DNA from 3 places in the Riemerella anatipestifer ATCC 11845 genome. Region 3 is predicted to be linked to each of the others. Evidence: riboswitches for the same ligand, from Rfam matches in the RefSeq annotation. Region 3 holds a riboswitch; each other region holds the start of a gene.
The links. Region 3 has a riboswitch for S-adenosylmethionine ahead of RA0C_RS10585 (alpha/beta fold hydrolase). Riboswitches for the same ligand answer to the same signal wherever they lie in the genome.
Positions count from the first base shown of each region.

Region 1: another riboswitch for S-adenosylmethionine. It lies ahead of RA0C_RS07180 (Na+/H+ antiporter NhaC family protein); the one in region 3 lies ahead of RA0C_RS10585 (alpha/beta fold hydrolase).
Region 2: another riboswitch for S-adenosylmethionine. It lies ahead of RA0C_RS10000 (homocysteine S-methyltransferase family protein); the one in region 3 lies ahead of RA0C_RS10585 (alpha/beta fold hydrolase).

Region 1 covers NC_017045.1:1,509,851-1,513,134, reverse strand. The annotation lists gene RA0C_RS07190 (Arm DNA-binding domain-containing protein) at 1-260, shown strand, start outside; gene RA0C_RS07185 (hypothetical protein) at 373-1,179, shown strand; SAM-I-IV-variant riboswitch at 1,306-1,402, shown strand; gene RA0C_RS07180 (Na+/H+ antiporter NhaC family protein) at 1,477-2,778, shown strand; gene ftsH (ATP-dependent zinc metalloprotease FtsH) at 2,846-3,284, opposite strand, start outside.
Region 2 covers NC_017045.1:2,123,462-2,126,745, reverse strand. The annotation lists gene metH (methionine synthase) at 1-556, opposite strand, end outside; gene RA0C_RS10000 (homocysteine S-methyltransferase family protein) at 553-1,566, opposite strand; SAM riboswitch class I at 1,634-1,736, opposite strand; gene RA0C_RS09995 (proline dehydrogenase family protein) at 1,914-3,086, opposite strand.
Region 3 covers NC_017045.1:1,894,784-1,898,067, reverse strand. The annotation lists gene RA0C_RS09000 (D-alanine--D-alanine ligase) at 1-878, opposite strand, end outside; SAM riboswitch class I at 1,014-1,119, shown strand; gene RA0C_RS10585 (alpha/beta fold hydrolase) at 1,180-2,118, shown strand; gene RA0C_RS10580 (ACT domain-containing protein) at 2,140-3,284, shown strand, end outside.

The DNA of each region.
Region 1 (3,284 bases), 380 kb from region 3:
AAAGGAAGCCTTTTGCAACAGGATTATTCATAAATCCTGATAACTGGAATTCTAAAAAACAAAAAGCATTTCCACCCAATGAAGAAAACATCTTTATCAATACACAATTAAGCCTGATTAAAAATAACATTAATCAGGCTTTTTTATTCCTTCAAGTTAAGGAAGAAAAATTTGATGTAAATGACATCTATACACAATATAAAGGAGAAACTTTAGCTATTTTTTATCCATACATACTGCATATTCCAGATATCATTTAAGACAAATCAAATATAAGTTAATAGATTGCTTTTAAAATAACTATGGTAAAATTATCCAATAGACTGTTAATTAGATTGCAAGTTTGTATTTTTGGAACTTAAAAAGTAAGCTATGAAGAAAATTTTATTAGTGTTTTTATGTGTGGGCTTTACCGCTTGCCAAAGGAGTGCAGACAATGTAGCAAATACATATAATACTCCAAAAGAAAGCAGTAAGATATTACCAAAGTTGATAAAAGTAGAAGAAAAGGGATATGATAGACTTGCCAACTGTACCCCTTATAATTACAATGAAATTACAAGCTATAAATATGATAGTGATAATAACTTAATCAGTTCCACCTCTTCTAATAATGATAGGGTAACCTACTTTAATCATTCTGAGGGCACGTTAGATAATGTTACATTCAGCCATTATCCTCTTACATCTATGAAGTTTTATTATACAGGAAATAAGGTAACCGAAGTGAGATACATTGCTCCTATTGGTTGGCATACCCAAAGCGATGTAGTAAGATACATTAGCCTTAAGTACGACTCAAACGGAAAGCTAACAGATGTTCACTTTAGAACACCAAAATTCAATAGCGAACATGTAGAACATATTTTATACAAAGGAAACGAAATAAGTAGAATATCAACACTACAGGGAGATTATAATTACGAATACGAAACAAAATACAATCCTTTTAAAAACCTTAGCGAACCAGTTAAAATTGCTTTTGCCCTAATTGACGGTGGTAATAGTTTTAGAATAGAAGATGATAATTATATAGGCTTTTGGGGAGAGTATATGTTGAAACAGACAAATACTAATAATACTTATAAAGCCAACAATTACATTTCAGAAATGTACAAAAGTAATATAAGCGATTGCTCTAACAACAGTTATATCCGTGTGAATATTGAGTATAATTAGTTAATTGTTGAATTCAATATTTTAACACTATATATCAAATCATTAGAGAAAATATATGATAATTTGTTTAAACTTTATTGAATAAAATTTAGACAACTCTTAATTAAATTTCTATATTTGCACCACTGTATTTATCAAGAACCTTAATAGAAAGGTAGCAACCTGCAACAACAAGCAAGGTGCTAAAAAGATAAGCCTTAACAAAGGAAAAAATGTTGTCTTTAAGTATTCCACATTATTTTTCTTAAAAACACAATAAGGTTCATTGATGGATACAGACTAAAAACTGTATTGGAAATGAAAAAAACCTCTGTTATCTCTGTTGTACCTCTATTGGTATTCGTGTTTACCTTTATTGGCAGTGGTATTTATTTTAACGATTTTTACGCTTTGCCTTCTCCCATTGCTGTGATGGCAGGTATTGTAGTGGCTTTCATTTTATTTAAAGAGTCTTTTAATGAAAAAATAGATACTTTCCTAAATGGTTGTGGCGACCACAAGATACTCAATATGTGTATCATCTATCTCCTTGCTGGAGCTTTTGCGGTGGTATCTAAGTCCATAGGAAGCGTAGACATTATCGTGGATTTTGGAGTGAGTCTAATTTCCTCCTCGTACATTCCTTTGGGTATTTTTATTATCGCTGCTTTTATTTCTATATCGTCTGGAACTTCCGTAGGAACTATTGTAACTCTAGGCTCTGTGGTTGTTGGATTTGCCGATAAAGGGATAGATATTAACCTATTAGGAGCAGCACTATTAGGAGGTGCTATGCTAGGTGATAACCTTTCTGTAATTTCGGACACCACTATAGCCGCTACCCAATCACTAGATTGTGAGATGAAGGACAAGCTAAGGACCAATCTTAAAATAGCTATTCCTGCAGCCATTATTACCTGCGTATTATACGTCATACTAGCAAACGTAATTTCCACGCCTACCGAACTCAATACCACAACATCTGTAGATACTCGCCAATTATTTCTCACCTTACCCTATTTATTGGTGATTATCCTTTCTCTTGCGGGTATCAATGTTTTTTTAGTGCTTCTACTGGGTATTGTATTCAGTAGTTCTTTAGGGTTTTTCATTTTGGATTTTGGAGTATTGGAAATCAGTAAAAAAGTATATGAAGGCTTTACAAGTATGCAAGAAATCTTTATACTTTCACTTTTTACAGGTGGTTTGGCCGCTTTAGTTGAGAAGGCAGGAGGAATGGAATTTCTTCTTAACAGAATAAAAAAAATTATTTCAGGAAGAAAATCTGCTTTACTAGGTGCAGGTACACTTGTAAGTCTTGTAGATATTGCAACTGCCAATAATACAATCGCTATTATTATATCAGGTAAAATTGCTAAAAATATAAGTACACACTATAAAATAGCTCCTAGATTTATGGCATCTGTACTAGATATTTTCTCCTGTGTTATACAAGGGCTACTCCCTTATGGAGCTCAGATACTTATTATCATTGGACTAAGCAATAACCGTATTGATTACTTCAACCTAGTAAGCTATACTTTTTATCCCATTTTATTGCTTTTATGCGTACTCCTTTGGATTTTTTTCTCTAAAGAAGAGAAGAAAGCACAAATATAAAAAACAAAAACAGACCACTTTTTTGATATGGTGGTCTGTTTTTTTTATTTAATTTTCTATTATTGATTTAGCCCTTGTTTTCTTCATCATTGTCAATTACTACTGGTTCATCATATTTCTTAACCTCCTCTATAGAGGAAACTGGAGTTTCAGTAAGTTCTGGATCCCACGCTCTCTTGCCAAATATCGCTTCTAAATCTTCACGGAAGATAACTTCTTTCTCAAGGAGCTTATCCGCCAATGCATCTAGTTTATCTCTATTTTCATTTAAAATATTGATAGCTCTTTGGTATTGACCTTCGATGATTTTAGAAATTTCCTCATCTATCATTTTAGCCGTCTGTTCAGAATAAGGTTTCCCAAAGCTATATTCCTGCTGTCCTGAACTATCATAATAAGAAATATTACCTACCTTATCATTTAAACCATAAATGGTAACCATCGCTTGAGCCTGTTTCGTAACTCTTTCCAAATCAGACAAAGCTCCCGTAGAGATGGTTCCAAAT
Region 2 (3,284 bases), 230 kb from region 3:
TATCCACCAAAAGGCGATAAGACCGCTCCGCGATTTCTATCCTTCTGTCATAAGTATCGGCTTGCCCCACTTCATCAAAAGCCATAACAATAACCGCCGCACCGTATCTTTTTATTTTTTTAGCTTGATTGATGAATTCTTCTTCGCCACCTTTAAGGCTAATGGAGTTGACCACCGCTTTACCCTGCACGACCTGTAACCCAGCCTCTAAAATCTCCCACTTGGAAGAGTCTATCATAATCGGAATACGAGCAATATCAGGCTCGGAAGCGATGAGGTTTAAGAATTTTACCATAGCTTCTTTACCGTCAATAAGTCCATCGTCCATATTGACATCTAAAATCTGAGCTCCACCTTCTACCTGATGCCTTGCAATATCTAATGCTTCGGAATAGTTGCCTTCTTTTACCAGCCTTAAAAATCGTTTAGACCCTGCAACATTGGTTCTTTCCCCAACATTCACAAAGTTAGATTCGGGAGTGATGATAAGCGGCTCTAATCCTGACAATTTAAGTGGTCTCGCAGGAAGTTCTAATTGATGATGATTTCCTTTCATACGAGATTAAGTTTTCTAGGTTCATAATGTTGTACCAATTCGGCAATGGCACGGATATGCTCTGGCGTTGTACCACAACAGCCCCCAATGATATTGACTAACCGTTTATCTAAATACTCTTTAACTTGCTCTGCCGTTTGCTCTGCCGTTTCATCGTACGCTCCAAAAGCATTGGGCAACCCCGCGTTAGGATACACCGAAATGTAAAAGTTGGAATGTTCTGACAAAGCCTGTAAATAAGGCGTAAGCTGCTTAGCTCCCAAGGCACAATTAAGCCCTACACTCAGCAAGTCTAAATGAGAAACCGAGATAAGAAAAGCCTCCGCTGTTTGTCCACTAAGGGTTCTCCCAGACGCATCGGTAATTGTACCTGATACCATAATGGGGATTTTGGTATTTCTCTCCTCCGCCAACTCATCAATGGCAAACAAAGCGGCTTTGGCGTTAAGCGTATCAAAGATGGTTTCAACGAGTAAAATATCAGCACCACCTTCTAGTAATGCTTTTGCCTGTTGCTTGTAGGCTTTTCTTAAATCTTCAAAGGTAATTGCCCTATACCCTGGGTCATTAACATCTGGAGACAACGATGCCGTTCTGTTAGTAGGTCCCATTGCCCCTGCCACAAAACGAGGTTTATCTGGATTGTTTTCGGTGTAAACTTCACAAAGTTTTTTAGCAATTCTAGCCGATTCATAATTGAGTTCTTCCACCAAAGACTCCATTGCGTAGTCTGCCATTGCAATGGTAGTGCTAGAAAAGGTGTTGGTTTCTATAATGTCTGCCCCTGCGTCCAAATATAGGCGGTGTATCTCTTCTATGGCTTGTGGCTGTGTGAGGGATAGCAAGTCGTTATTCCCTTTAACAGGGTGCTCCCAATCTTTAAAGCGTTCGCCACGATAGTGTTCTTCGGTAAAATTATACCGTTGTATCATAGTGCCCATAGCACCGTCCAAAATAAGTATCCTTTTTTGGAGCAAGGCATCGAGCTGATTAAATATATTAGTTTCCATTTCAATAAAGTTTAAAAAATCATTGAAATGTTAAAAAGAAAGCTCAAAAGGTAAAGTAGAAATCTTTTAGTTATCTATCCCCAAATAGGTAGAATGTAGCACCTTCTTTCTTGATGAAAGGGTTGCTAAGGCTTCACAGGGTCTAGTCCCTCCGCCTTTCTTGATAACATTTCCGATGATGTTAAGGTACAAATACAGCACAAATATAGACCTTAGGTTTTGAATATCCAAAAGAAACAAATTTTTTTTTGAAACAAGTACAACTTTAACCTAATAACCCTGCTCTAAAATAAAAAAGCCAAAGTAAAAGGCTTTACTTTGGCTTTTTTGTATATCTTGGATAGATTTTATCTTTCTGTTTTTCTTCTTTTCAGTTCTCTTTCTATTAGAGATAGCTCTCTACCCGTTTGTCCTGCCACGGAAGTGTTTTCTTGAGCTCTTCTCGTAAGGTATGGCACCACATCTTTCACTGGACCGTAAGGCAGATATTTACATGCATTATATTTTTGGTTTCCTAGATAGTAAGTGATATTATCACTCATTCCATACAGTTGTCCAAAATGGATTTGTTGGAAGTCATTCGGTAGCCCTTTTTCTTTCATTCTATCCATTATTAGCTCCGTAGATTTCTCGTTGTGAGTTCCAAAGAACGCCGAAACTTTGTCTAAATTCGTCATTACAAAATCTATCCCCGCATTATAATTATCATCAGAAGCCTGTTTTGTTGGTTGGATAGGTGATGGGTAGCCCATTTTTTCTGCTCTTTCTCTTTCTTTCTCCATATAAGCCCCTCTCACAAATTTGTAGCCTAAGTAGTAACCTTTAGATTTAGCTCTTTCTAAGTCTTCGGCTAGATACTCCAATCTTCCTGTTCTATACATCTGAATGGTATTCCACACAATGGCTCTCTCCTTATTATAACGAGATTTCATTTCGTTTACCAAATCATCTACGGCTGTTTGTATCCAAGACTCTTCGGCATCTACCATTACTATCACACCTTTGTCGTATGCTAACTGACAAACTTCTTCGTAGCGTTTCACTACCCTGCTCCACTCTTCTTTTTCTGAACTTGTTAGCTCTTTTTTCGCCTGAACTTCTGCATATAAATCTAACCTCCCAAATCCTGTTGGTTTAAAAACTACAAAAGGAATGGCAGGATTCCCCGCAGCGTATAGAATATTTTGTTTTATTTCTTCGCAAGTATGGTCAAAGGCTTGTTCTTCTTCTTTACCTTCTATGGCATAATCAAAGATGCTGCCTATATGACGCTGATACATCTCATTAACTACTTTCTGGCTTTGCTCTCTAGTAACGCCACCACAAAACTGTTGGAATAATGTTTTTTCGACAACCCCCTCCACAAAAGGGAAATTATTTTTAATACTAAAGTTAAGAAGGTTTATCCCTATACTAGTCAATTGTGGAAACTTAATCATAGTAAACATCCACTTTGCTTTCTCTAGCTGTTCTGTTGTTTTATCTGCAAAAGCGACTTTGGTATCGTTAAAAAGACTCATTATTAGTTGTTTTTTATATGACGGCAAATTTATCTAATTTATTCGATTTAAAACTAATTTCTTTATTAAAATTTAGTTCCTTTTAAATAATCGTTGATAATAGCAAATACTCCAAATAAGCCAATAGAGTTTAATTTATTTTTATAATTTAGCTGTGATGAAAATGACTTTACAATAACAAACAACATATTATTAAAT
Region 3 (3,284 bases):
TTAGTATTCATTTCTAGCATATAAGGCACACCGTTCATAATAATATATTCACTTCTAGAAAACCCTTTCATTCCTAAAGAGTTATAAGCTCTTTTTGCAACTTCCTCTACTCTTAATCTAGTAGCCTCATCTAGCCTTGCTGGTGTAATCTCTTGAGACGCTCCTTGATACTTTGCTTCGTAATCAAAAAATTCTGTTTCTGGGATAATTTCTGTAATGCCTAAAACAATAGTCTCACCTTTATAATCTAGCACACCCACAGATACCTCCATACCGTCTAAGAAACTTTCTACTAAAACCTCATCGTCTTCCAAAAATGCTTTTTCTAAAGCTGCTTCAAACTCCGAAACCTCTTTTACCTTAGAAATTCCTAAAGAAGAACCACTTTGATTAGGCTTTACAAATAGAGGCAGTTTTAACTCGTTGATAATTTTATCTTTATCATAAGCCTCTCCTTTTTTTATGTAGAAACTTTTAGCAGACGGAATACCATACTTTGCTAATACAGCCAAAGTATCTTTTTTATTAAAGGTAAGTGCACTTTGGTAAAAATCACACCCTGTATATTTTTGACCAATAGCGTCCCAATATGCCTGTAACACACCATTTTCACCTGGTGTCCCGTGAATGGTATTAAAACAAACATCAAAACGCAGTACTTCTCCACTAGGTAGATTTACAGAAAAATCTCCTTTTTGTATTGGTAGTTTAGCCTCATTTTCGTCTAAATAAAACCAACCTTCCTTAAGAACTACCACTTTATAGACATTATATAAATCACGGTCTAAAGAGTCGTAAATTAGTTGTCCACTTTTTAGGGAAACTTTGTACTCATCGGAGTATCCGCCCATAACTACGGCTATATTTTTTTTGCTCATCAGAATCTATAAATAAAAGTTGGATGCAAAGTTAGTTAATTTTAAACGCAAGGTTTTATTTTTTCGTTGAAAATATTGTTTAAAACAAAAAATAGTCTATCTTTGCTCTGTATTAGTTCATTGAAAAACTAGGAAATGTTATCAAGAAAGGTGGAGGGAATAGACCCTGTGAAACCTTGGCAACCCTTCCTTAACGGAAGAAGGTGCTAAATTCTACCAAAGTTTTTTGGATAGATAACATCAAGAAAAGACCTCTTATTTCTTGGCAACATTTCAGTTATTTAAAACTTATAATAAAAGAATGTTGCATCACCTCAAAATTAAAGACTATTTAACAACTACTAGATATAGTACGGATATCTCGCTTAGCTATGAGCTATTTGGGTTGCCTTTACATACAGCTCCTATTGTACTCATCAATCATGCTCTAACGGGAAACTCTAATGTGGCAGGAACAAAAGGTTGGTGGCAAGATTTGGTGGGAGCAGGAAAAACCATTGATACCAACAAACTCACAGTCATCTGTTTTAATATCCCTGGTAATGGTTATAATGATTTCTTTATTGATAATCCACAAGCCTTCACTACTCAAGATGTGGCTCAGCTATTCCTTTTAGGGTTAGAACAACTTAAAATTAAACAATTAGACTATCTTATAGGTGGCTCCATCGGTGGTGCTATAGGTTGGGAAATGCTCAATCTTAATAAAAACTTATCCAAAGTATTTGTGCCTGTAGCCTCGGATTTTAAAACGACCGATTGGCTGAATGCCCAATGCTTAGTTCAGAAATACCTCCTAGAGAACGGCGAAAAACCTCTACAAAAAGCGAGAACTCACGCAATGCTTTGTTATAGAACTCCCTTTTCACTCAATAAAAGATTCAAAAGACAAAAAGGAGACGATACTGACCTACTGCAATCTCACGAATGGCTCAATTTCCACGGAGAAAGCCTTAATGCAAGGTTTACTCTAAAGGCTTATTTACTAATGAACCATCTGCTAACCACCATTGCGGTTGATGAGTCTTCGTTAACTGAAATAAAAACAGAATTCCATTTGGTAGCGGTGGATAGCGATTTATTTTTCCCTGCCTTTGAGATTGAAGAAACCTATCAACTTTTAAGAAACAATAATGCTAATGCCTACTACCACGAAATAAAATCGGTACACGGGCACGATGCCTTCCTTATGGAATACGAACAAATGAAACATATATTCAAATCAATTATTAAATATTAAATCAACTTAAAAAATTATATTATGCCTAATCAAGAAAACCTTAACATATATCCAAACAAAGCCATCATCAATTTTGAAGGCAAGGACTTTCTAGGTCAAATAGGGATAGACTCTCGTATATTTAACGCTCTTAATAGAGCCAACATTAGCGTTGGTGTTATCTCTCAACAGGCTATAGAAAACGGCATCTCTGTACTCGTAGATGAAAGCAATGCCGAAGATGCAGTACAATGCCTAAAAGAAGAGTTTAAAAATGAAATTAACCAAGGGATTGTAAGCCAAATTTATAGTGTAGATGGTATTACTGTCATTGGTCTGGTAACGTCTGATTTCAACAAAATACTTACCGAACTCCAGCGTAACAAAATTTTCCCGTTACTTCTTAACCAAGTGGCTTCGGCGGGGCGTGTAAACATTGTAGTAGCGACCAACCAAGCCGAAAAAACCAAAAACATTATAGAAACCGAACTTTATGGCAAACCTAAAGCGGTACATTTAGTATTGTTTGGGCATGGTAATGTGGGCGGTACTTTGATAGAGCAAATCTTAGATTCTGCTTACGATATTTTGCAACGAAAGCGGATAGACCTTAAAATCGTAGCGATAGCCAACTCTAAAAATATTGTTTTTAACAAAGGGGGCTTCGGAAGCGATTGGCGACAAAAAGTGAGATTTGCTAGTACCCAAAATACTTTGGAAGATTTATTTCAATTTGTGAAAGAGCATCAATTTGAAAATCTAATTGCTGTGGACAATACCGCTAGTAAAGACTTTGTAAAAAACTATCTAGAACTAGCGGAACAAGGTTTTGATTTGGTTTCTTCCAACAAAATTTACAATACTCTTCCGATTGGAGAATACAAAAAACTAAGACGTGCCCTAGAAAAAAACAAAAAGAAATACCTCTACGAAACCAATGTAGGAGCAGGGTTACCATTGATAGATACCATTAAGCTCCTTCATCTTTCTGGCGAAGACATTACACGTATTAAAGGGGTATTTTCGGGGTCGCTTAGCTATATATTTAATAATTTTTCAGTAAGAGGAGATGCCTTTTCTACTATTATTAAAGAAGCCATGGAAAAAGGCTTTACCGAGCCTGACCCAAGGGAAGACCTTTCAGGAAATGATGTGGCTAGAAAACTGCTAATCTTAGCACGAGAACT